Regions from separate parts of the Pantoea sp. X-Soil-TKNS-1279 genome, predicted to be linked through region 3. Evidence: predicted binding sites of a transcription regulator. Region 3 holds the regulator's gene; each other region holds the start of a gene.

Region 1 (7,258 bases), 400 kb from region 3:
GTGCTGCAACGCCTCGCTGCGGTGCAAATGATTACCTTATCGCCCAGACGTGGTGCACAGGTGGCGACGCCAGGGGTGGAGGAGGCACGGGATATCTTCGCCACACGCAGTTTGCTGGAATGCGCCAACCTGTCGGCGGTACTGGCCCATGTGCAACCACCGCATCTGGCGGCGCTGGCGGATTTGATCGCCGCAGAACAGCATGCGCATGAACAACACGATGGTGCAGCGGCGATTCGGTTGTCGGCCGCGTTTCATATTCAGCTCCAGGCGATTTCAGGTAACCAGGTGCTGACCGAAATGGTGACGCACCTGACGCAACGCTCCTCGCTGGTCATTGCGGCGTACGGTGCCCCCTGGCAGCGCGGCTGCCGTTGTGATCATCACGATCGGCTGGTGGATCTGCTGCGGCAGAAAGATCTGGCCGGTCTGACGGCTGCGCTCCATCATCACTTCGAACATATTGTTGCCAGCCTGCACTTTGAGCGCAGCGGTGAAACCCTCCCCGATTTTGCCCGGCTGTTCGCCGGTAAAGGAGTCACCTGATGAGCCTGATTCAGGTTATTAACCCCAACACCAGCCTGGCGATGACGGAAACCATCGGCCAGGCTGCGCGAGCTGTGGCGGCACCGGGCACCGAAATTATCGCGGTGTGCCCGAGCCAGGGAGTGCCGTCTATTGAGGGCCACTTTGATGAGGCAATCGCCGCTCTTGGGGTGCTGGAGCAGGTGAAGCGGGGTAAAGCGCAGGGTGTCAGTGGTCATGTGATCGCCTGTTTTGGCGATCCCGGTTTACTGGCTGCGCGCGAGTTGGCGACCGGCCCGGTGGTGGGTATCGCCGAAGCCGCGATGCATACCGCGACGCTGCTGGCGACGCGTTTTTCCATCGTGACCACGCTGCCACGGACCCTGGTCATTGCGCGCCATCTGTTGCAGCAATATGGTTTTACCCATCATTGTGCCGCCCTGCATGCCATCGATTTACCGGTGCTGGCACTGGAAGATGGTAGCGGTGTGGCGCAGGAAAAGGTGCGTCAGCGTTGTCTCCAGGCGAAACGGGAAGATGGTAGCGGGGCGATTGTGTTGGGATGTGGCGGCATGGCGACGCTGGCCCAGGATCTGACCCGCGAACTCGGTTTACCGGTGATCGACGGTGTCGGTGCGGCGGTCAAAATGGTGGAGTCGCTGGTGGCGCTGGGCTTTGGCACCAGCAAACATGGCGATCTCGATTACCCGCTAGAAAAACCGCTCACGGGTGCCTTCCAGCACCTAAACTAAGCACTGGTTGAGGTTTACACAGGAACTTACAGAATGAGTGATGTATCTGAAAAGAAAGAGTACAGCTTCAACAAAAACTATCCGCGTGACCTGATTGGTTACGCTGGTCAGCCACCGCATGCCCAGTGGCCGGGGAAAGCTCGCGTGGCGGTGCAATTTGTCCTCAATTACGAAGAGGGTGCCGAAAATAACGTGTTGCACGGCGACGCCGGTTCTGAGCAGTTTCTGTCCGACATCATCGGCGCTGCCAGCTATGCCGATCGTCACATGTCGATGGACTCTCTCTACGAGTACGGCTCCCGCGCGGGTTTCTGGCGCATTCACCACGAATTTCAAAAGCGCGGTTTGCCACTGACCATTTTTGGCGTGGCGATGGCGCTGGCACGCCATCCGGAAATCGTTGCTGCGATCAAAGCCGCCGACTATGACGTGGTCAGCCACGGCTGGCGCTGGATCCACTATCAGGGGATGGATGCGAAGACTGAGCGCCAGCATATGCAGCAGGCGGTCGATGTGCTGAAAGATCTGTTTGGCAAAGCACCGACGGGTTGGTACACCGGGCGCGACAGTCCGAACACCCGCCGCCTGGTGGTAGAGCAGGGCGGCTTTAGCTACGACAGCGATTACTACGGCGATGACTTGCCGTTTTGGACGCAGGTGACCTGCCAGGATGGCACGGTAAAACCGCATCTGATCATTCCTTATACGCTGGAATGTAACGATATGCGCTTTGCCTCACCGCAGGGTTTCAACACCGCCGAGCAGTTCTACACCTACCTGCGCGATACCTTTGATGTGTTGTACGAAGAAGGGGAAACTGCACCGAAGATGATGTCGATCGGCATGCATTGCCGTCTGTTGGGCCGTCCTGGCAAATTCCGTGCTTTGCAGCGTTTCCTTGACCATATCCAACAACACGACCAGGTATGGGTGTGTACGCGTCAGCAGATTGCCGACCACTGGATGGAGACTCATCCCGCAGAATAAAAGCCCCCCGTAGCGGCGCGATTTATCGCGCAATTCCGTGCGCGATGCGGGAAAAATCCGCGCGATAAATCGCGCCGCTACCCCTGAAGGTTTATATCTTGCCCGTAGCCGGGCAAGATATCGCTAGATCATCAAACTCACCTGCGCGGCAACAATACGCCAGCCGCACGGCAGTCGGACCCAGGTCTGCTGCTGACGGCCAATCTTCTCCGTCCCGGCACGGGTGAACTCGGTGCTGCACACCGCATAATCATCACCAAAGGTGGTGATCACCGTATGGCGCAAGTCGCGATCCAATCCGGCAGAGGGACGAGCCGCACGAAACGCCCGGATCTCCTCAATGCCATACAGATTTTCACCGGCGCCGAGACGGACGGTGCGGTTGTCGTGCCAGAACAGTTCATCCAGCACTGCTACGTCATTGCTGACCAGTGCCTGCTCGTAGCGGTAAAACGCGGCGGTGACTTCGGCGACAATCGCCGGACGATCGATATTCTCTGGGGTCATGGTTATGCGTCCATCAGGGTAGTTTGCGGCAGCGTCAGCCCTTGTTGTTGCAGCGCCCAGGCGGCGCGCAATGCCAGGTGTTCTTTAAACGGTGCTGCGATCAACTGCAAACCAATCGGCAAGCCGCTGGCGGTAGGTAGCGGCACGGTACAGACCGGCAGGCCGAGGAAGGAGATCGGCTGGGTCAGCATCCCCATGCTGGCACGGGTTGGCAGATCCTGCCCATTAATACGAATGGTTTCCTGACCGATGGTGGTCGCGCTGCATGGCGTCGCCGGGGCGATCAGCACGTCAAAATGTTCAAACAGCGGCAGTACCTGCTGCTGGAAATGGCGACGGAAGCGCTGTGCCTGCACATACCAGGCGGAGGGCAGCATCGCACCCGCTAACAGGCGTTCACGCGAGTTCGGTTCGAAACGTTCCGGCATCTCACGCAGTTTCGGCAAATAGTGATTCCCCCCTTCGGCAGCGGTCAGGATAAAGGCGGCAGAGCGTGCAATCTCGGCATTCGCCATTGTCACTTCATCGCTGGCTGTCAGCGCTTTGGCAGCAATAGCCAGCGCGGCTCGCGCGTCATCATCACACCAGGTGGAGAAGAAACCGCCCAGCACACCACAACGCAGCCCTTCAAGTCCTTGAGTCAGGGTTGGGCTGGCTGCCGTCACCGGTTGGGCAGCCTGAAACGCATCGCTGGCATCCGCACCCTGTAAGGTGTCGTACACCAGGCTGAGGTCTTCTATTGAGCGGGCAAACGGACCGATATGGTCAAGGCTGGCAACAAACGGATGGCTGCCGCTACGCGATAAGCGACCAAAAGTCGGTTTCAGACCATAAATGCCGCACAGCGAGGCCGGTACGCGAATCGAACCGTTGGTATCACTCCCGAGGGAGAAATGCACCAATCCGGCAGCGACCGCAGCGGCGGAACCGCCCGAGGAGCCGCCCGCCACCCGGCTGAGATCGCGCGGGTTGTGCGTGGGTCCGTAATGGGTGTTTTCGGTGGTGAAGCCGTATGCGTAAGCATCCATATTCAACATGCCGGAGAGCAGCGCGCCTGACTGGCGCAGTTTGCTCACTGCCCAGGCATCGTCGCGTGCCGCAGGACGTTCGCTGAACAGGCTGGCACCGGCCAGGGTACTGTGCCCGGCGACATCAAACAGGTTCTTCACCGCATAGGGAATTCCCGCCAGCGGGGGGAGCGTTTCACCGCGCTGGCGTTGCGTATCCAGCTGACCCGCTTCTTTCAACATGCGCTGACCGGTGACTTCGGTCCAGGCATTCAGCGCCGGGTTATGTTGTTCAATCGCGGTCAATGTCTGCTCGGCAATGGCGCGTGCGCTAATCTCACCGTTGCTCAGTGCCTGTTGCAGCGCGCTTATCGAGAGGGTGGAAAGTTTCATAGCTTATACACTCCCGCCACTTCCATGCGATCGTCGAGTGGAAAGGCCATCAAGGGTTCGGCCATCGCGGCAATACGGTTGAATTGGGTTAAAAGCTCGGCGCGGCGCGCCTCATCCAGCTCCAGCGCCAGAATCTGTTCCATCTGGGCGATATAGGCGGCCCAGTCCGGTTGTGTCGTCATCTTTTCTCCTTAGAAACCTGCGGCGCTGCCGTTGCTGCGAGGGTCAAATGCGCCTTCAAACATGCCGTTGTTATGACGGATGATGGCACCTGCGTGACCCACCACCTCACTAAAATCGGGCAACACCTCCACTTCATGACCCAGCTCGCGTAATTGCTGCACCGTTTCCGGCGCGAAACGCGCTTCCAGCTTGAGGGAGTCAGAGGATTGTCCCCAGGTGCGGCCCAGCAGCCAGCGTGGTGCGCTCACCGCCTGTTGCAACGGCAGCCCCTGAATCACATGACGGGTAAAGATCGCCGCCTGGGTCTGTGGCTGACCATCGCCACCCATTGAACCGTAAACCATAGTGCGGCCATCTTTCAGCCGTGCCGCCGCCGGGTTAAGGGTATGGAAGGGCTGTTTGCCTGGTGCCAGTGCCAACAGGTGGCCCGGCTGTAAACTGAAAGCCGCACCGCGGTTTTGCCAGGTGATGCCGGTACCCGGCAGCACCACGCCACTACCGAATTCGTGGTAAATGCTCTGGATAAAGGAGACTGCCAGCCCGCTGCTGTCCATCACCCCCATCCACACGGTATCACCGGGGCCTTTACCGGTGCCCCAGGGAGCGGCAGTCGCATCATCAATCTGCGCGGCGAGGCCAGCCAGATGATCAGCATCCAGCAGGCTCTGCACATCAATGTCGATATGACGCGGATCGGTAATATGTTGGTCACGCAGGCCAAAGGCTTTCTTGGTGGCTTCAACGATGCGGTGCACGGTCTGCGCGTCATCCGCTTCCGCCATGTTGAGGCGATCGGTGATGCCGAGAATCGCCAGCGATACCAGCCCCTGGGTCGGCGGGGTCATGTTCCAGATGTCGCCTTCGCTGTGGGCCAGATGCAACGGCGTGCAGCGGCGTGCCTGCTGGCGTTGCAAATCTTCCAGCGTGATCGGCATACCCAGCGCGGACATCTCACGCGCCAGATGGTGCGCCAGCTCACCGCGATAAAAACTGTCTAACCCCTGTTCGCATAACAAACTCAGCGTGTTCGCCAGCGCCGGTTGGGTAAAGCGGCTGCCTGCGGCAGGTACTTCGCCATCGGGTAAAAAGTTGGCGGCAAAACCGGGCTGGTCCTGTAATTCATCACGTTTCGCTGCTGTCGCTGCCGCCTGTGAAGCGGTGACGGGAATACCGTCGGCCGCGTAGCGGATGGCATCGCGCAGCAGACGTGCCAGCGGCAGTGCCGGGCTGCCCAACTCAGCAGAGAAAGCCAGCGCCTCCTGCCAGCCGCTGACGGTACCGGCCACGGTCAGGGCCGCTTTGGGGCCACGGTGTGGAATTTTTGTTGCGCCGTGGTAGAAATCAAAGTGCGCCAGTGAACCGGCAGCACCGCTGGCGTCAATGGCGATCGGATCACCACCGGGAGGCACGATCAGCCAGAAGCCATCGCCACCTAAACCATTCATATGCGGGTAAACCACGGCGACAGTGGCGGCAGCCGCCACCATAGCTTCGATGGCGTTGCCACCTTCGCGCAGCACGGCTAAGGCACTTTCACTGGCGAGATGATGCGGGGTTACGGCCATACCTAACGGGGCCATATTGCTCTGTATCATAGTGAACTCATTTTTGGGTACATGGCAAAGTTATAGCAAGAGCTGTTCCAGTTTTGGTCGGACACCATTGTGGATCGATTTATGCTAGCTTGTGATGAAACGAAAGTTACAGGACGAATGATGAAACAGCTAGATGAACGCCTCCGCAGTCACTATCCGCAACTGTCGCCGCAGGAGCAGCGCATTGCCGATTTTGTCTTTGACCATTTTGATGACCTGATCAGCTACAACAGCGCCGAGCTGGCGCGGCTGAGCGGGGTATCAAAAGCCACGGTGAGCCGGCTGTTTAAGCGCCTCGGTTACGAAAAATATAAAGACATGCGCGATGAATTGCGCACGCTGCGCCAGAGCGGCATGCCGTTGACCGACAACCGTGATGCTGTGCAGGGCAACACGCTGCTGTCGCGCCATTATAAGCAGGAGATGGCGAACCTGACGCAGTGGGTCAACGGCATCGACCCGCAGCAATTTGGTGAGGTGATTCAGGCGCTGGCACAGGCAAAACGCTTGTTTATCATTGGTATGCGTAACGCCTATCCGGTAGCGCTGCACCTGCGCCAACAGCTGATGCAGGCCCGTCCTCAGGTCCATGTGCTGCCGCAACCGGGTCAGACGCTGGGTGAGGAGCTGGTGGATATCACCCCTGATGATGTGGTGGTGGTGATGGCATTTCGTCGCCGTCCACGCATTATCCGTCCGTTGATGCAGCAGTTGCAGCAGAGCAACATTCCGGTACTGGCGCTGTGCGAACCCCAGGCGCAGGGCATCCTCACCCTGGCGCGTTGGCAGTTGTGTGCGCCGCTCGACAGCGTCTCCGCCTTCGATAGCTACGCTTCTGCCATGAGTCTGATTAACCTGCTGGCCAATGCGTTGCTGCATGAAATGTTGTCAGAGGGGCGTCAGCGAATTCACCAGATTGCCGACCTTTATCAGCATCTGGATGAGCTGGAACACCGTTAAAGGGCACCTTTTTGGTGCTTTGCACCTTTTTTGATCAGAATCACAGACGGGCAATGCGCCCGTTTTTTTTCGTCTGATAATGCAGAAACCCTGATTTTACGTGGAAGTGTTCTTTTTGTTTCGGTTGGCACATTAGTTGCAGAACGATTCATCAAGAATCTTTTGTTTCACATAAACTCACCGGGGTGCATAATGAAAAAAGTTTTAATGGCGGTAGCGGGCGCTGCTCTGATGATGGCGCAGGTTGGTAGCGCAATGGCCGATCAGTTGCAGGACATCCAGAAACGCGGCGTGATCCGCATTGCCGTGCCGCAGGACTTCCCGCCGTTCGGTTCTGTCGGCACCGATT
Region 2 (7,258 bases), 2.1 Mb from region 3:
CCAGATGCGCGCCACCAAACATTTTGTACCAGATACGTGAACCCAGCCGCGCCGGATGCAGCCAGTCACCGGGATGAATTTTCTGCCCCAATACCTGGATCACATCGGTCGATCGCTGATTGGCGTTAAGAGTGATGCGCCCGCCAGTGGCGCGATAGAAACCGGTCAGACAGTTAAATACCGTGGTTTTACCCGCGCCGTTCGGGCCGATCAACGATGTCACCGAACCACGCTCCACTGCCAGGCTGACGTCGTTCAACGCCTTAATACCGCCGAAGCGCATCATCAGGTTATTCACCTGCAAAATCGCATCACTCATGGCGCACTCCTTTACGCAGCGGTACACCCACGCGCGCGGTACGTACCAGGCCACGCGGTCGCCAGATCATCATCAGCACCATCAACATGCCAAACAACAACACGCGATATTCGGCAAAGCTGCGCAACAGTTCCGGGGCGACCGTCAGCACAAAAGCCGCCAGCACCACGCCGAGCGTCGACCCCATCCCGCCCAGCACCACAATGGCGAGGATCAGCGCCGATTCAAAGAAGGTGAACGAGGTTGGATTGACAAAGCCCTGATAGGTGGCGAAAAACACCCCGGCGATCCCGGCGGTGGATGCGCCGAGCATAAACGCCGACAGCTTGACCAGCACATGATTCAGCCCCATTGCGCGACAGGCGATCTCATCCTCGCGCAGCGCTTCCCACGCGCGGCCAATCGGCATACGCGTCAGGCGATGTTTGATCCACAACACCAGCAACACCACCAGAACCAGCACCACATAGATGAAGATAAACTTCATGTTCGGGTTGTAGTCGAGATGGAAAAACTCGTTGTAGGGGACACCGCCCTCGCGTGCGCGACGGCCAAACTCCAGACCAAAAAAGGTCGGTGCCGGCACCGAGACACCATTGGGACCGCCGGTAAAGGCCAGCCAGTTGTTGAGGATCAGACGGATGATTTCACCAAAACCGAGGGTGACGATCGCCAGGTAATCACCGTGCATCCGCAACACCGGAAAACCGAGTAGCGCCCCGGCAAAGGCCGCCATCAAGGCCGCCAGTGGCAACATGCTCCAGAAACCCAGGCCGAGATACTCATAACCTAACGCCAGTCCATAAGCGCCGATGGCGTAAAACGCCACATAACCGAGGTCCAGCAACCCGGCAAGCCCCACCACGATATTCAACCCGAGGCCGAGCAACACATAAATTAACCCCAGGATCGCTACCGTCAGCAGGTATTTACTGGAAAGGAACGGAAAGGCCAACGCCACCACCACCACCAGCGGCAGGACCCAGCGCAGCGCTGAGCGGTGGCCCGGCTCACGGACATATACCCCGTCATCGCTGCCTTCGAACTTGCGGGCGAAGCGTTGTCCGGTCGGAGTTTGCAGCAACAGGCTGAGCAGCAGTCGCCCCACCATCACCACCCCCACCAGCAGTGCGACCCGCAGTGGCGACAGATGAAAACTGTAGCCATCCAGCACCACGCCGACGATCGGTCCAAACACCACCAGCGCCACCAGCCCGGCCATCAGACAATCCAGCAGCGACTGGCGCACATCCACAGATTGCGTCATTGCACTCATTTCGGCGTCCTCACACTTTGGCAACCAGCGGTCGTCCCAATAGCCCCTGTGGCCGGAAGATCAAAATCACCACCAACAGGGCAAAAGAGAAAACATCTTTGTAATCGGAGTTCACCAGTCCGGCGAATTGCGCTTCCGCCACCCCGAGCAGCAGACCGCCGAGCATCGCCCCAGGCAGCGAACCGATACCGCCCAGTACCGCAGCGGTAAACGCCTTAATGCCGATGACAAAGCCAATGTAGAAATCAAAGGTGCCGTAGTTCATGGTCACCAGTACCCCGGCCAGCCCGGCCATTGCCGCACCAATCATAAACACCAGCGAGATCACCCGATCGGTGTTGATACCGAGAATCGCGGCCATGCGCCGATCCTGCTGCACCGCACGACAAATCCGCCCCAGCCGTGTGTACTGAATAATCCACGTCAGCAGCGCCATGCCGCACAGAGCGGCAATCAGGATAAACACTTTGGTCCAGGTGATTTGCACCACGCCACCATCAATCTCCATACGCAGCACGCCACTCATCAACGTGGGGATGCCCTGCTGATTCGGTCCCTGGCTCAATTGCACGTAGTTCTGCAAAATCAGCGACATCCCAATCGCCGAAATCAACGGCGCAAGACGGGTGGAGTTGCGTAACGGGCGATAAGCGATGCGCTCAATGGTCCAGCCATACACGGCGGTGATGACGATAGTGAAGATCAGGGTGCCGAAAATCAGCAGTGGAAAGGAGTGGATGCCGAAGAAGCTGAGCAGGCCCAGCCCGATGGCACAAAGATAGGCGGAGATCATATACACCTCGCCGTGGGCGAAGTTGATCATGCCGATAATGCCGTACACCATGGTGTAGCCGATAGCAATCAGCCCGTAAACCGCGCCCAGCGTCAGGCCGTTCACCAGTTGCTGAAGAAAGAAGGCGTCCATATGCAAGTCCCGTGCTTAAGGGGAGCGCAAACCTCGCGCCCAATCGCGAATGGCCCCGCTGCACGCGGGGCCGCGTGTCAGCTTACAGCTGGTGATATTTGCCTTTATCGTCCCACTGGTAGACCACGTAATCCGAGACTTTCAGGTCGCCTTTGCCATCCCAGGCTTTTTTACCCATTACGGTATCGACGCTATTCGCTTTCAGCCAGTCGCTGGCTTTGGCGTTATCTTTCCCTGCGGCTTTATACGCAGCGGCCAGAGCCTGCACCGAGGCGTAGGCATACAGGGTGTAACCTTCCGGCTCAAAACCACCCGCGCGGAACTTGGCGATCACCGCTTTACCATCCGGGATCTGACGCGGGTCCTGACCAAAGGTCATGTAGACCCCTTTGGTGTATTGCGGGCCACCGGCAGCAGTCACCATATCTTCCGTCACGATGCAGTCACCGGAGAAGAAAGCAGCCGTAACGCCCTGTTCACGCATCTGACGCACCAGAGGCCCCGCTTCCGGGTGGCAACCGCCAAAGTAGACCACATCCGGTTTCACCGAGGCGATTTTGGTAACCAGCGCGTTGAAGTCTTTCTCACCACGCGACAGACCTTCATATAACACCTCGTTGACGCCACGTTTTTCCAGTGCCGCTTTGGTCGCATCAGCCAGCCCCTGACCGTAGGTGTCTTTATCGTGGATCACCGCCACGCGTTTGGCCTTCAACTTATCGATGATGTAGTTAGCCGCAATCGCCCCTTGTTGGTCGTCACGGCCACACATACGGAACATGGTTTTCATGCCGCGTTCAGTGATTTGTGGGTTGGTGGAACCGGGGGTGATCGCCAGCACACCGGCATCGTCATACACTTCAGAGGCGGGCATGGTGGAGGAGGAGCAGAAGTGGCCGACCACTGCCAGCACCTTGTCCTGATCCACCAGACGGTTGGCTACCGCCACCGCCTGTTTTGGTTCACAGGCGTCATCGCCCTGCACCAGCACAATTTTCTCGCCGTTAATGCCTCCGGCAGCGTTGATATCATCCGCCGCCTGAGTGGCACCTTTCCAATACTGTGCGCCGTAAGTGGCATTAGGGCCGGAAAAGGGTCCGGCTACACCAATTTTAATGTCAGCCTGGGCATAAAACGCCGCACTCAGGCAACCAGCAATCACGACCTTCAATGGTACTTGTATGAATTTCAAAGACATGCTTTCAATCCTCAACGGGTCAGGAACGGAGCCATACCACGGCCTGGGAGAAATCAATTTCTGAAACTTAACGAAGTGCGATGAGTGGCCAGCAGGGCCACGGTTAACGATTAAGCAAAAACCTCGCCAAAGGTAAGCATTGGTGACAAATTTTTGCACCGACAGCGCGTTAAAGCGGCGGGAACACGTCTGCTGATCTTAACCATAGCCAGCGTTTGCCGACACACCAGCACTCTGATGGTGCAGAATGCGGTCGATCACAGATTCTTCATGGTGCTGAGGGGTTTACCCGCTATGCTATAGCCAAATCGGCCCAAATTTCGGAGGGAGAACCTATGACTACACAACGGAACGGTATCAGCAGCCAGCAGGCGCTGGATGAACTGGAACGCCTGTACGACAACGCGGTTGCGGCTTTACGCAGCGCAATTCGTGACTTTACCGAACAGGGACGTCTGCCGGATGAAACGGCACGGCAGCAGGGATTGTTTGTTTACCCGGAACTGCGCCTTACCTGGGCGGGCGATGGCCCGCAGCAGAACCGCACCCGTGCCTGGGGCCGCTTCACCCATACCGGCAGCTACAGCACCACCATTACCCGTCCGGCTTTGCTGCGTCATTACCTGAGCGAGCAACTGTCGATGATTGAGAAAGAGTACGAGGTGGTGATTGAGGTCGGTCCCTCTCAGCAGGAGATCCCCTACCCTTACGTGATCGACGGTTCGGACCTGTCGCTGGATCGTTCCATGAGCGCCAGCATCGCCCGTCATTTCCCCACCACCGAGTTGTCGCAGATTGGTGATGAAACCGCCGATGGCCTGTTCAACGCCGACGCGCAGTTCCCGCTGTCGCATTTTGATGCGCTGCGTACCGACTTCTCGCTGGCGCGTCTGCGTCACTACACCGGCACCGCCGTTGAGCACTTTCAGCCGTTCGTGCTGTTCACTAACTACACGCGTTATGTCGATGAGTTTGTGCGCTGGGCGATTGAGCAAGTACAGGATCCGAACACACCTTACGACAGCCTTGCCTGTGCTGGCGATGTGGTGATCACTAAAGAAACCCAGGATCCGGAAGCGATGATGTCGGACCTGGCGTGGAAGAAGCACCAGATGCCCGCCTGGCACCTGACGTCACCCAATCGTCGCGGCATTACGCTGGTGAATATCGGCGTGGGGCCATCCAATGCCAAAACCATCTGCGACCATCTGGCGGTGGTGCGTCCCCATGCGTGGTTAATGATTGGTCACTGCGGCGGCCTGCGCGAAAGCCAGACCATTGGCGATTATGTGCTGGCCCACGCCTATCTGCGTGACGACCATGTGCTGGACAGTGTATTGCCGCCGGATATCCCGATCCCCAGCATTGCCGAAGTACAGCGCGCGTTGTACGACGCCACCAAAGCGGTGAGCGGCATGCCAGGTGAAGAGGTCAAACAACGCCTGCGTACCGGCACCGTGGTGACCACCGATGACCGTAACTGGGAGCTGCGTTACTCCGCTTCGGCGTTGCGCTTTAACCTGAGTCGCGCTGTGGCGGTGGATATGGAGAGCGCGACTATCGCGGCGCAAGGGTACCGCTTCCGTGTGCCGTATGGCACTTTGTTGTGCGTTTCAGATAAGCCGCTACACGGGGAGATCAAGCTGCCAGGCCAGGCGAATCGCTTCTATGAAGGGGCGATTTCGGAGCATTTGCAGATTGGGATTTGTGCGGTGGAGTTGCTGCGGGCGGAGGGTGATAAGTTGCATTCGCGCAAATTACGCACCTTTAATGAACCGCCGTTCAGGTAGGACCAGGTGCGGTTGGTGACGCTCACCCCGGCCCTCTGGGCAGGTGCGGTCTGTGACCCTCACCCCGGCCCTCTCCCATAAGGGAGAGGGAGATGTGCCATATGCTCGATCGGTTCCCTCTCCCACTTGCGGGAGAGATTGCTTGCTCGATCGGTTCCCTCTCCCGCTTGCGGGAGAGGGTTAGGGTGAGGGACCAGGGTGAGGTTAATTACGCGCTCAACCAACCCAGCTTAATCACAAACAGGATCGACATAATAATCAGCGCCGCATTCACCTCTTTGGTACGGCCACTCAGCAGCTTCACCACCGTCCAGGTAATAAACCCAAACGCGATACCGTTAGCAATCGAGTAAGTCAGCGGCATGGTCAGCGCAGTGACCGTCACCGGCGCAGCCGTGGTGATGTCTTTCCAGTCAATCTCCGCCAGGCCAGAAGCCATCAGCACCGCCACGAAGAGCAGCGCAGGCGCAGTGGCGAATACCGGCACGCTACCCGCCAGCGGCGAGAAGAACAGGCTCAGCACGAACAGAATAGCCACGACAATCGCGGTCAGACCGGTACGGCCACCGGCGCTGACGCCCGCTGCCGATTCAACATAACTGGTGGTGGTTGAAGTCCCCAGCAGAGAACCAAACAGCGCAGCCGCACTGTCGGCGATCAGCGCACGGCCCATTTTCGGCACGTTGCCCTGCTCATCCGCCAGACCCGCACGCTTGGTCACACCCAGCAGCGTACCGGTGTTGTCGAACACGTCGACAAACAGGAAGGCGAAAATCACGCTCACCAGGCCCACGTTAAAGGCACCGGCGATGTCCAGTTGCATAAAGGTCGGAGCGATAGACGGCGGTGCAGAGAACACGCCACCAAACGGCGTCAGGCCAATACCCATCGACAGGAATGTCACGATCAGGATGCCGATCAGCACCGCGCCGGTCACGCGACGTGCTTCCAGTACCACGATGATGACGAAGCCCAGCAGCGCCAGCAGCGGGCCAGGTTTGGTCAGATCGCCCAGGCCCACCAGGGTCGCCGGGTTATCCACCACGATACCCGCGCCTTCCAGCGCAATCAGCGCCAGGAACAGGCCGATACCGGCAGCAATCCCGGCACGCAACGGCAGCGGAATACTGGCGATAATCCATTCACGGATTTTGAACACCGACAACGCAAAGAAGATACAGGCTGACAGGAACACCGCACCCAGCGCGATTTGCCAGGTGTAGCCCATGTGCAGCACCACGGTGTAAGTAAAGAAGGCGTTGAGGCCCATACCCGGCGCCAGCGCAATCGGGTAGTTCGCAATCAGGCCCATCAGCACGCAGCCGATTGCCGCCGCCAGACAGGTGGCCACGAAAACCGCGCCCTTATCCATACCTGTCGCACCCAAAATGCTTGGGTTAACAAACAGGATATAGGCCATAGCCAGGAAGGTGGTTATGCCCGCGATAACTTCGGTGCGGACCGTTGTGTTGTGCGCTTTTAGCTTGAATAGTTTTTCTAACATCATCATCTCTCGTGATGGGGAGACGTCACTGACGTGCGTTCTCTTGCCAATGGGGTGTGCATGCGCGTTATTGTTGCGGGAAAAGGCAGACGGCTGCATGCTCGGCCATCAATCCGCCTTGTTACTAAACTCCTTTCCCCCTGTCCTCATAGCAATTGCTATGCCATAACAGGACGCAATCGTTTACCTTCACGACTGTATCTTAGACTCAGACAATTCTGAACCAGAACGAGGCGCGATTATGGT
Region 3 (7,258 bases):
GCTGCCACCGTTAGTGGCTCTGACCGCCAACGTACTGAAAGATAAAAAAGAGTATCTGGATGCCGGGATGGATGATGTGCTGAGCAAACCACTGGCCGTCCCTGCACTGACCGCGATGATCAAAAAGTTCTGGGATTATCAGGCGGAAACCGACGCCCCGATGGCTGAACCGTCAGAGGAGAAAAACCGGACGCTGCTGGATGTGCCCATGCTGGAACAGTATATCGAGCTGGTGGGGCCTGGGTTGATTACGCAAAGCCTGACGATGTTTGAAAAGATGATGCCAGGCTATCTCGACGTGCTTGACTCGAACATGATGGCGCGCGACCAGAAAGGCATTGCCGAAGAGGGACACAAAATCAAAGGTGCAGCGGGTTCGGTCGGTTTGCTGCATCTACAAAAGCTGGCCAAACAGATCCAGTCACCCGAATTGCCTGCGTGGTGGGACAACGTTCAGGAGTGGATCGACGAATTAAAACAAGAATGGCAGCATGACGTGAATGTGTTACGTGAATGGGTTGCAGCGCGGGAAAAGTAACAAGGACCAGAAAAAAATGACCCCAGTCGAAACTGGGGTGCGCGAATACTGCGCCAACACCAGGGAAAATGGCGCTGCTGCTATTATTTGAGGTCTATCCTGAGCAACAGCGTGGTATTGGTTAACGCTTCAAAACCACCTTAGCAAATTCGTCACCACTTGTGACAAGATTCATTAAATTGTGTGATGTTGAGCAGCGTTTAAATACAGAAAACATTAATTTGCTGACACAGTCAAGCAAGGAATCAATTTCTTTGACTCATTGCATTAATTTTGACCAGTCGTTCTGTTTTTGGTCGGGTTTTAACTCGCTGAAGTGACGTAAAAACCCGGCAAGTGCGACGAAAGTCGCCTGGTCAGGAAAAATTCGCTTTTTTTCGTAGTAAATGCATGAAATATGGCATGAAACACGGTTGGTAGCGCGGGTTATCCAAAACGTTTTGGAAACCATCGATAGAAAGTTCCAGATTCAGGTTTTAACGATGGATGTAAACCAAAAAGTAGGCAAATTGCTTAACCAGAATTCGAAGATAGCGCAAAGCCCTTGCGGATAATTTACACATTTTTTTCGGAATGCTCTCAATAATCAATGAGAGGGATCAACCACTGTGAAATTTCAATGTTAAGCATCGTGAACCAATTTGCGTGATATGGATCACATTCAATGAAGTGTCTGTCAACAACTTTTCCGATGAGTATTTAAGCATGGAACCGATTCCTTCATAGCGGAAGTGCTTGATGTATTTGGCTCTATTAAAGCAACGATGGTTGCGCAGGCAATGAATTTGTTCGATAAATCAACTGGTCAGGCAGCGATTCTCCGTATTCGACTATCATCGAATGCTATGGTGACCTTGGTGATTGATTAATACAGGGAACAGGTAAGAGATAATTTGATGGCTAAGAATAAAGGGAAACTTTGGCAACGTGTAAAAGTGTGGATCGCAAAATTTCTTCTCGCCTGGCTGGGTATTTGGCTGGCAGGGATTTTGCTATTTTCCTTCTTGCCGGTGCCTTTTTCCGCAGTGATGGTTGAACGACAGCTGGGTGCCTGGCTGCACGGCAATTTTGGCTATGTGGCGCATTCGGATTGGGTCAGCATGGATGAGATCTCACCGTGGATGGCGCTGGCGGTCATTGCCTCTGAGGATCAAAAATTTCCAGAACACTGGGGATTTGACGTTGCCGCGATTCAGTCGGTGCTGGATAACGACGGTGATGAACGGATGCGTGGTGCTTCGACGCTATCGCAACAAACCGCGAAAAACCTGTTTTTGTGGGATGGACGCAGTTGGGTTCGTAAAGGGCTGGAAGCGGGATTGACGGTAGGAATCGAAACGGTCTGGACCAAGCGACGCATTCTTACGGTCTATCTGAATATCGCCGAATTTGGCAACGGTGTGTTTGGGGTAGAAGAGGCATCCCAGCGCTATTTTCACAAACCCGCCAGTCGCCTGACTATGGCAGAAGCGGCGCTGCTGGCGGCGGTATTGCCTAATCCGATCCGTTTTCGCGCCGACGCCCCTTCAGGTTACATCCGTCAGAGACAGCAATGGATTATGCGCCAGATGCGGCAACTGGGTGGGGAAGGTTTCCTTAACCGCTACAAATTGCACTGAAGCGGTTAATCCTCATCAAAACCGGCTTCAAACAATTCAATTACCGCTGCCAGCGCCTGGGTTTCTTCCGGGCCGCTGGCTTCAATCTCAATATGGCCGCCTTTGGCGGAATCCAGCATCAGCAGCGCAATTACGCTGCTGGCTTCCGCTTCCGTTCCTGCTTCATTACGCAGCAGCACTTCTGCGTCGAAACTTTGCACCAGTTCAAATAACTTCATCGCCGGGCGCGCATGCATGCCCAATTTATTACGAATCTCAACGGTTTGCTTCACGGTCATGATTTGCGTTTTTCCAGGGTGCGATGACGGGATTGCACATTTTTACCGCGCGAACGGAAATAGTCGGCCAGTTGTTCGGCGATATAGACCGAACGATGTTTACCACCGGTACAACCGATTGCGACAGTGAGATAGCTACGATTATTGGTTTCCAGCATGGGGAGCCACAATTCAAGGTAGCTGCGTGTCTGATAGATAAAGTTGTGCACTTCAGTATGCCGGTCGAGGAACGCGGCCACCGGGCGATCAAGGCCGGTCATCGGACGCAGTTTTGGGTCCCAGTGTGGGTTAGGCAGAAAACGCACATCAAACACATAATCGGCATCAATCGGAATGCCATGCTTGAAGCCAAAGGATTCAAACACCATCGTCAGCTCGCGTTCGCGTTTACCCAGCAGACGGGTGCGAAGCATTTCAGCCAACTCATGCACCGACATCTCGGAGGTATCAATGATCAGGTCAGCCCGTGAACGCAGTGGTTCAAGCAGGTCGCTCTCCTCATCAATCGCGCTTTCCAGTGACAAATTCTTACTGGAGAGTGGATGCAGGCGACGTGTGTCGCTGTAGCGACGGATCAGCGTGTTGCGATCGGCGTCGAGGAACAGCAACTGTGGCGAAAACGAGTCCGGCAGGTTGTTAAGCGCGGTTTCGAAAATCTCCGGTGATTCCGGCATATTGCGCACGTCGATACTGACGGCAGCAGAGATGTTGCGTTCGCTTAAGGTATTGGCCAGTTCTGGCAGCAATACCACTGGCAGGTTATCGACACAGTAAAACCCCATGTCCTCAAGCGCACGCAACGCGACTGATTTTCCTGAGCCTGACCGACCGCTAACGATCATCAGCACCATCACATTTCTCCCGTTTTAAACCGGCGCATTGGCCGGTAAAAGTATCTGTCGCTTAAGGGTGGTCTTCCTGCGCTTCTGTGATAATGGCATAGAGTTCTTCATCGCTCTGCGCAGCGCGCAGACGGCGACAGACGGTTTTATCTGCCAGACGTTTTGCCACCAGCGATAATGTATGCAGATGGGTTTTACACTGGTCTGCGGGCACCAGTAGTGCAAACAGCAGGTCCACAGGCTGGTTATCCACCGCGTCAAAAGCGATAGGTTGATCGAGGCTAATGAACACGCCTACGGCGCGCAGCGTGTCCTCCTCCAGTTTGCCATGTGGAATGGCAATACCATTGCCAATACCGGTACTGCCCATGCGTTCACGGGTGAGGATCGCTTCGAAAAGCGTCTGGTGAGGCAGATTGAGCTGTTTGGCTGCCAGTTCGCTGATTATTTCCAGCGCACGTTTTTTACTCTGGCAGTGTACGCCGCTGCGGGTGCAGTCCAGCGTAAGGACCGAGCTCAATTCCAGTGTCAGATCGTTGTTCATCATCGTTTCACTTGCGAGTTCACATAGCCGCGAGGATCACCCACTTTACCCCTTATCACGGGAAAAATGCAGTGTCTCCTGTTGGCGCTTGCGCAGATGACAAAACGGGGCGGTCAGCCCGCCCCATTCTGTGCTCTGAGTACCGAACCTATCAGTACTCTGCAAGCGTGAAGGTTAGTGTTTTTTCAGTTTATCTTTATGTTTGGTCAACTGACGGGAAAGCTTGTCGATCAATCCGTCAATCGCCGCGTACATGTCTTCCGCTTCCGATGTCGCGTGCAATTCACCGCCGTTCACATGCAGTGTTGCATCAGCAATCTGCGTTACCTTTTCCACTTTCAGAACAATATAGACCTGATTAATGCGATCAAAATAGTGTTCCAATTTGGCAAATTTGCTATTTACAAATTCGCGCAGCGGCTCGGTAATCTCTACATTCAGTCCGGTAAGGTTTATTTGCATAGGTCTTCCTTCTCAATACATTCAAACCAGCTGCTTGCGCTGATTCGAGGGCGGGATGGACAAAGACTCGCGATACTTAGCAACCGTACGGCGGGCCACCATGATGCCCTGTTCAGATAACATGGAGGTCAGTTTGCTGTCGCTCAAGGGTTTTGCGGGATTTTCCGCAGAGATCAATTTTTTCACCAACGCACGAATTGCCGTCGAGGAGGCTTCGCCGCCACCTTCGGTATTCACATGACTGGAGAAAAAATATTTCAGTTCAAAGATGCCACGCGGGCTATGCAAGTACTTCTGCGTGGTAACACGGGAAATGGTGGATTCATGCATATCCACGGCCTGGGCGATATCCGCCAGCACCATCGGACGCATGTACTCCTCGCCCTGTTCAAAAAACGCCTGCTGCTGCTCGACAATACAGCGAGTCACTTTCAGCAGCGTGTCGTTACGGCTCTCCAGGCTCTTAATCAGCCATTTGGCTTCCTGTAAATTGCTGCGGATAAACTGGCTGTCGCTGTCATTACGCGCCGCACCGCCCATCGCAGCGTAGTGCTGATTAATTTTGAGACGCGGTACGCTGTCGGCATTTAGCTCAACTGTCCAGCGGGTGCTGACCTTGCGTACCAGTACATCCGGGATGACATACTCAGGTTCGCTAGTGTTGACCGACTGACCTGGACGCGGATCAAGCGACTGAATCAGCAACATTGCCTCTTTCAGCACATCTTCTTTCAGACGCGTCATGCGCATCAGGCTACGGAAATCGTGATTGGCCAGCAGATCGAGATGATCGCTCACAATCAACCGTGCTTCCGCCAGCATCGGCGTATCGGCGGCATATTGGGACAGCTGCACCAGCAGGCAATCACGCAAATCGCGTGCGCCAACGCCGACCGGATCAAAACGCTGTACGCGTTTCAATACCGCTTCCACTTCTTCCAGCGTCAGTTCTTCATCACCGATGCTGTCGCAAATATCCTGGAGCGTCACGGTGAGATAACCGGTGTCGTCAATGGCATCGACAATCGAAGTCGCAATGGCGCGGTCGGTATCGGTGAACGGTGTCAGCTCAACCTGCCACATCAGATAATCCTGCAACGACTGCGTGGTTTCGCCCTGATAGACCGGCAGCTCATCATCCTGGTAATCGGTACCCGTACCGGAAGGCGTTCCGGCGGTGTAGATTTCATCCCAGGTTGCATCGAGCGGCAGCTCTTCCGGCATGTCCTTCTGTTCCAGAGCCTCGCGGGTGTCGAGGGCTTCGCTTTCCTGATATTCGCGTGCGTCTACTTCTTCATGGAGTTCTGATTGTTCGAGCAATGGGTTGCTTTCCAGCGCCAGTTGTAATTCCTGCTGGAGTTCAAGCGTAGAGAGTTGCAGCAAGCGAATTGCCTGCTGCAACTGGGGTGTCATCGCCAGCTGTTGGCTGAGCCTGAGTTGCAAACCTTGCTTCATAATCCGGATTGAATTTCCTAAGCAAACGTCGGAGGTTCCGACACCTTATCAGAGTCTGAACTCTTCGCCCAAATAAACACGCTTAACCTGCTCATCTGCAAGTATTTCATCGGGTGTGCCGTGAGCAATCAGATGCCCCTGGCTGACGATGTAAGCGCGTTCACAAACGGCAAGGGTTTCGCGTACGTTGTGGTCGGTAATCAGCACACCCAACCCACTGTCGCGCAGATGTTCAATGATCTTCTTGATATCAATGACGGAAATTGGGTCAACACCGGCAAATGGTTCATCCAGCAGGATAAACTTAGGATTGGCAGCCAGCGCGCGGGCAATCTCGACACGACGGCGTTCACCGCCGGAGAGTGCCTGACCCATGCTGTCACGCAGGTGTTCGATGTGGAACTCTTCCATCAGTTCGTTGGCTCGATCCTGACGCTGCTCTTCGCTGAGATCGTCACGGATCTGCAATACGGCCATCAGGTTGTCGTAAACGCTGAGGCGACGGAAAATCGAGGCTTCCTGCGGCAGATAACCAATGCCGCGACGTGCACGCGCATGTAGCGGCAGAATGCTGATGTCTTCATCATCAATCACAATACGACCGGCATCGCGCGGCACGATCCCGACCACCATGTAAAAGGTGGTGGTTTTACCGGCCCCGTTGGGGCCAAGCAATCCGACAATTTCACCGGATTTAACTTGCAGGCTAACGTCTTCTACCACGCGGCGGCCTTTGTAGGCTTTCGCCAGGTTTTCAGCGATCAGTGTGGCCATAGAAATTAGTTACTCTTCTTTTGGCTCTGGGATGAACCGTTTTTGTCCTGCAACTGCGACGGCACCAGCACGGTGGTCACGCGTTTGCTCTGGCCCTGACTGTAGGCCTGCATTTTCTGTTCTTTCACCAGATAGGTGATGCGATCGCCTTTGATATTGCTATCCAACTGTTCAATGTAGGCGTTACCCGTCAGCTCAACAAAGTCATTCGCCAGTTCATAGTGCAATTTGGCCGCATGACCCTGTACCGGCTTACCGTTGTCCTGCATCTGATAAAAGGTTGCCGGGTTGCCCCAGGCATCAACGATGGTTTTTTTGCTGTCACCACCCGGGCGAGTGACGACGACTTTGTCGGCGGTGATCTTGATCGATCCCTGAGTCACGATGACGTTGCCGGTAAAGGTAGCGACATTGCCTTGCAGATCCAGCGACTGATTCTCTGAATCGATATTCACGGGTTTGTCAGAATCCCCGGTTAATGCCAGAGCGGGCAAGCTGGTGGCTAACAGGGCGCTGACCAGCAGTAATTTAAGGCTGTTGTTTTTCATTTTGGATTTCATAGGAGGATTTGACCTTTTCAATCAACTGGGCATTTTTCGTCCGTAAGTTGCCGCGCATCTTCATGCCAGTAGAGTTAAAACTGCGGCCATAAAGGGTGACCTGATCGTCTGAGGTAACATCCTGGGTGACGAGATTGACCACCGCATTATCGGTTTTAATGCGTTCCAGCTCCGAATCCTGCGTCA

The links. The regulator sigma-54, encoded in region 3, starts transcription at its own class of promoters, with help from an activator protein. The targets are predictions, from matches to a motif close to GTTGGCACANNTTTCGCTNT.
Region 1: the regulator sigma-54 is predicted to act here: its motif matches at 5,982-6,001, upstream of AC6I8N_RS04395 (gamma-glutamyltransferase family protein).
Region 2: the regulator sigma-54 is predicted to act here: its motif matches at 3,830-3,849, upstream of AC6I8N_RS12540 (branched-chain amino acid ABC transporter substrate-binding protein).

What each region holds. Positions count from the first base shown of each region.
Region 1 covers NZ_AP035948.1:969,724-976,981, forward strand. Annotated here, with positions in the region: gene AC6I8N_RS04365 (GntR family transcriptional regulator) at 1-546, shown strand, start outside; gene hpxA (aspartate/glutamate racemase family protein) at 546-1,277, shown strand; gene puuE (allantoinase PuuE) at 1,311-2,264, shown strand; gene hpxZ (oxalurate catabolism protein HpxZ) at 2,388-2,771, opposite strand; gene AC6I8N_RS04385 (AtzE family amidohydrolase) at 2,774-4,171, opposite strand; gene hpxX (oxalurate catabolism protein HpxX) at 4,168-4,353, opposite strand; gene AC6I8N_RS04395 (gamma-glutamyltransferase family protein) at 4,363-5,949, opposite strand; gene hpxU (MurR/RpiR family transcriptional regulator HpxU) at 6,070-6,909, shown strand; gene AC6I8N_RS04405 (transporter substrate-binding domain-containing protein) at 7,102-7,258, shown strand, end outside.
Region 2 covers NZ_AP035948.1:2,651,786-2,659,043, forward strand. Annotated here, with positions in the region: gene AC6I8N_RS12525 (ABC transporter ATP-binding protein) at 1-319, opposite strand, end outside; gene livM (high-affinity branched-chain amino acid ABC transporter permease LivM) at 312-1,595, opposite strand; gene AC6I8N_RS12535 (ABC transporter permease subunit) at 1,606-2,520, opposite strand; gene AC6I8N_RS12540 (branched-chain amino acid ABC transporter substrate-binding protein) at 2,603-3,718, opposite strand; gene AC6I8N_RS12545 (AMP nucleosidase) at 4,054-5,508, shown strand; gene AC6I8N_RS12550 (NCS2 family permease) at 5,717-7,015, opposite strand.
Region 3 covers NZ_AP035948.1:570,407-577,664, forward strand. Annotated here, with positions in the region: gene arcB (aerobic respiration two-component sensor histidine kinase ArcB) at 1-538, shown strand, start outside; gene mtgA (monofunctional biosynthetic peptidoglycan transglycosylase) at 1,435-2,157, shown strand; gene npr (PTS phosphocarrier protein NPr) at 2,163-2,435, opposite strand; gene rapZ (RNase adapter RapZ) at 2,432-3,286, opposite strand; gene ptsN (PTS IIA-like nitrogen regulatory protein PtsN) at 3,339-3,821, opposite strand; gene hpf (ribosome hibernation promoting factor) at 3,996-4,283, opposite strand; gene rpoN (RNA polymerase factor sigma-54) at 4,305-5,738, opposite strand; gene lptB (LPS export ABC transporter ATP-binding protein) at 5,787-6,512, opposite strand; gene lptA (lipopolysaccharide ABC transporter substrate-binding protein LptA) at 6,518-7,072, opposite strand; gene lptC (LPS export ABC transporter periplasmic protein LptC) at 7,041-7,258, opposite strand, start outside.